Regions from separate parts of the Sinorhizobium sp. 22678 genome, predicted to be linked through region 1. Evidence: predicted binding sites of a transcription regulator. Region 1 holds the regulator's gene; the other holds the start of a gene.
The links. The regulator PhoB, encoded in region 1, activates phosphate uptake and scavenging genes when phosphate is short. The targets are predictions, from matches to a motif close to TGTCATNNANCTGTCAT.

Region 2: the regulator PhoB is predicted to act here: its motif matches at 1,234-1,250, upstream of ACTJKL_RS11040 (DUF1045 domain-containing protein).

What each region holds. Positions count from the first base shown of each region.
Region 1 is NZ_JBQEMS010000021.1:72,283-74,482, reverse strand. Features, by position in the region: gene ACTJKL_RS25035 (GcrA family cell cycle regulator) at 16-537, shown strand; gene phoB (phosphate regulon transcriptional regulator PhoB) at 645-1,328, opposite strand; gene phoU (phosphate signaling complex protein PhoU) at 1,439-2,152, opposite strand.
Region 2 is NZ_JBQEMS010000006.1:56,477-58,676, forward strand. Features, by position in the region: gene phnE (phosphonate ABC transporter, permease protein PhnE) at 1-677, shown strand, start outside; gene ACTJKL_RS11040 (DUF1045 domain-containing protein) at 1,341-2,048, shown strand; gene ACTJKL_RS11045 (alpha-D-ribose 1-methylphosphonate 5-triphosphate diphosphatase) at 2,050-2,200, shown strand, end outside.

The DNA.
Region 1 (2,200 bases):
ACGGGGAGTGCAGAGATGAACTGGACTGACGAGCGGGTCGAGAAACTGAAGAAGCTGTGGTCGGAGGGCTTGAGCGCCAGCCAGATCGCGGCGCAGTTGGGCGGCGTCAGCCGCAACGCGGTCATCGGAAAGGTTCATCGGCTGAGCCTGCCCGGGCGCGCCAAGGCCGGCGGAAGCACGACCGCTGCAGCCCGGCCCAAACGGGCGACGTCTGCCCCGCGCGCACCGAACTATGCTGCGCGTTCCGTAACCCGCACCGTGACCCGCACGGCCGGTGCGACCGCGCTCAAGGAAGAGCTCGCAGTCGGCCTGGAAATGGACCAGGAGCTGCAGATCGACAGGAACATCGTCCTGCCGATGTCGCGGCGGCTGGAGCTCACGGAGCTTACCGAACGCACCTGCAAGTGGCCGATCGGCGACCCGCTCAAGGAAGAGTTCCACTTCTGCGGCAACGACTCCCCGGAAGCCTCTCCCTATTGCACCTTCCATGCCCGGCTGGCCTACCAGCCCTCCGCCGAGCGCCGGCGCATGCGCTGAGGCGCCTTGCTCATCCCGCTCTGGATGCACGACGAAAATCGGGGCCGGAAAGGCCCCTTTTTCTTTGCCATGCCGCAAGCCGGCACGGGCGCCAGCGACCTTCAGCCTCAGCTCTCCAGCGAATAGCCAGCGCCGCGCACCGTCCGGATGACGTCCGGCATGTTGGAAAAGTTCAGTGCCTTGCGCAGCCGCCCGACATGAACGTCCACGGTCCGTTCGTCGACATAGATGTCGTGTCCCCAGACACCGTCCAGGAGCTGTGAACGGGAGAAGACGCGCCCCGGTGAGGACATCAGAAATTCCAGCAGCCGGAACTCCGTCGGGCCGAGGCGCACTTCGCGACTGCGGCGGTGGACGCGGTGCGTCTCCCGGTCGAGCTCGATATCGCCGCAGCGCAGGAGCGTCGACAGAACCTCGGGCTTGGCGCGCCTGAGCATCGCCTTGACCCTCGCCATCAGTTCCGGCGTCGAGAAGGGCTTGACGACGTAATCGTCGGCGCCGGTGGCAAGGCCCCGCACGCGCTCGCTTTCCTCGCCGCGCGCGGTCAGCATGATGATCGGCAGGCGCTCCGTTTCCGGCCGCTGGCGCAGCCTGCGGCAGAGCTCGATACCGGAAACCCCGGGCAGCATCCAATCGAGGATGAGAAGGTCGGGCAGGCGCTCCTGCAGGCGGATCTCCGCCTCGTCGCCGCGAAGGATCGTATCGACCTCGAAGCCTTCCGCCTCGAGATTGTAGCGCAGGAGAACGCTCAGGGCTTCCTCGTCTTCGACTACGGCAATCTTCGGCAACATTCAGTAGGACTCCTTCCTACGCACGACAGCCGTCATGCCGCCGCACACGGTGGTAGGCCGCACCGAGGCGGCCGGAACAATTCTGCATAGGCACCGGATGCCGGGCGATCTCAGTCCGTCACGGAACCCAATGTCGACGTCATGTCGTCCTTCGGCCGTTCGCCCTGCGGCTGGGCGCCTGTCGCCATATAGTAGATCGTTTCGGCGATATTGGTCGCGTGATCGCCGATACGCTCGATGTTCTTGGCGCAGAAGAGAAGATGCGTGCACGGCGTGATGTTGCGCGGATCTTCCATCATATAGGTCAGCAGTTCCCGGAACAGGGACGTGTAGATCGCATCGATCTCTTCATCGCGTTCGCGAATGCTGTTCGCCTTTTCCGGCGAACGGGACGCGTAGACGTCCAGGACTTCCTTCAACTGAACGAGCGCGAGCTCGGCCAGGTGTTCGAGGCCGCGCGCAAGCTTGCGCGGTATGCCTGAACCGGCCACGGCAATCACCCGCTTTGCGGTGTTCTTGCCGAGGTCGCCCACGCGCTCCAGGTCCGCGGCGATGCGGATCGAACCCATGATCTCCCGCAAATCCGAGGCCATGGGCTGGCGTTTGGCAATGGTGACGATCGCCTTTTCGCCGATCTGCCGTTCCGCGTCGTCCAGAATGGTGTCGTCGGAGATCACCTTCTGGGCCAGGGCGAGATCGGAATTGACGAGCGCACGGACGGAGTCCGCCACCATCTGCTCGGCGAGACCGCCCATCTCGGAGATGCGGCGCGTGAGATACTTCAACTCTTCGTCGAAGGCGGACATGATGTGTGCGTGAGACATATTCGTTTCCTCGGGGGACGCGCTGTTCTGAATGGGCCTCGTTCGGTC
Region 2 (2,200 bases), on a different contig from region 1:
ATCCGGCGCGCTCAAACCTCTCGCTTGCCTGGAACAACGTCCTCTACAATGCGGAATGGCAGCATCTGGATGTTTGGACCAAGCTCCTGCAGACGATCGTCATGGCTTTCGTCGGAACGCTCTTCGCATCCTTCATCGCCTTCCCGCTTTGCTTCCTCGCGGCGCGCAACATCACGCCGAGCCGCCTCACCAATCAGTTCGTGAAGCGCTTCTTCGACTTCCTGCGGTCGGTCGACATGTTCATCTGGGCGCTGTTCTTCACCCGCGCCTTCGGGCCCGGACCGCTCGCGGGCATCTCGGCGATCTTCTTCACCGACACGGGCACGCTCGGCAAGCTCTACTCCGAAGCCCTCGAGAACATCGACGACAAGCAGCGTGAGGGCGTCAAGTCGGTCGGCGCCGCGCCGGTCGCCGTGCAGCGCTTCGGCGTGCTCCCGCAGGTCCTGCCGGTCTTTGCCAGCCAGGCTCTCTACTTCTGGGAGTCGAACACGCGTTCGGCCACCATTATCGGCGCCGTCGGCGCCGGCGGGATCGGCCTGAAGCTGTGGGAGGCGATGCGCACAAATTCGGATTGGGAAAATGTCGCCTATATGGTGCTGCTGATCTTGATGGTCGTCTTCGTTTTCGACAGCATCTCCAATCTTTGCCGATCGCGTCTCATGGGCCGCACACGCTAACGCGCGTTGAGATTCATTTCGAATTTTTGACGGCTGCTGCGAGATGGATGATGCCGTTGAAGCTCTGGTCGGTCTTGTCGGCGCATGGCGATGCGCTTGAATTCCTTGAGTACCGAGCGTGCGCCCATTGCATGTTTCGATTGGTCGTAGCCGATCAATGGACAAAAACATGCAGCAGATCGTCTCATAAGACGCGCGGCGCTGTAGGAAACGTATCGGAGGACTGCAATCTCTCCTTCTGCCTCATCCCTGTGCTCGTCACAGGGATCCAGCAGCGCCGCGTCTGCGGCGCGGAAAGAGCTCTTTCAGCCCAAGGACTTGGTCTGGCTGGATTCCTGTGACAAGCACAGGAATGAGGAACCGGGGATGATGAGGAAAAGTGTGTGCGGTTTTTCCTCCGCTCATGATTTCAGGTTGATCCGACCTAAAATCATCATGGTCTAGAAACGGACCGGTCGATTCGGATAATGATGACTGATTCCGATCACTGGCGCGGGAGCAGGCGAAGCTGCAAACAAATCCATCCCGCCCCGAACCGATTTGCGTTCTGGGCCGATGTCATCATGATGTTGTCATGCAAATCGGCTAGCTGCGCATTTCATCCCGGAAACCGTCGACTCGGGGCAACTGCGTCGAAGCGACTGATGAAGAAAGTGTGAATTCGTGCGCTATGCAATCTACTTCGCGCCGCCGTCCGATGACCGGCTGTCGCAGACCGCTTCCCGTTGGCTGGGACGCGACGCGTTCACCGGCGGCGCCCTGGACTGCCCGGAAAATCCGGCAGTAGGACGTGAAGAGCAGATGGCATTGACGACCGAGCCCCGCCGTTACGGCTTCCACGGGACCCTGAAAGCACCGTTCGAGCTTACCTCCGGCCGCGGTGAAGCCGACTTGATCGCGGCTTTCGACGAGTTCGCCGCGGAGATCGAGCCGTTCGAAGTGCCGGAGATCGCCTTGCATCAGATCGGCCCCTTCTTCGCGCTCGTCTCGGCCGACCCTTGCCCGCCTCTGCAGCGCCTTGCGGAGCAGGCGGTTCGTCGTTTCGAGCCATTCCGGGCGCCGCTTTCGGAAGCCGATCTCGCCCGCCGCAATCCGGACAGGCTTACGCAGCGTCAGCGCGAGTACCTGGCGGCATGGGGCTACCCATACGTCTTCGAGGAGTTCCAGTTCCATCTGACGCTGACTGGGCCGGTGCCGGAAGACATGCAGCGGCCCATGAGAAAGGCGCTCGAAACGGTCTTCGCCGAATTCATCGGCAAGCCGCTTGCCGTCTCGACGATTGCCCTTTTCGCCGAAGAGCGCCGCGGCGCTCCTTTCACCGTCCATTCCCTGCTGCCGCTTGGCGGCGCATCCGAACGAAAGATTGCATGACATGCCCAAAGAACAGGTTTTGACCAACGCCCGCATCGTTCTGGAGGACCGGATCCTCGACGGTTCGGTGCTGATCCGCGACGGCAGGATCGCCGACATCTCCGAAGGGGCGAGCGCCACGGGCGAGGATTTCGAGGGTGACTACCTGCTGC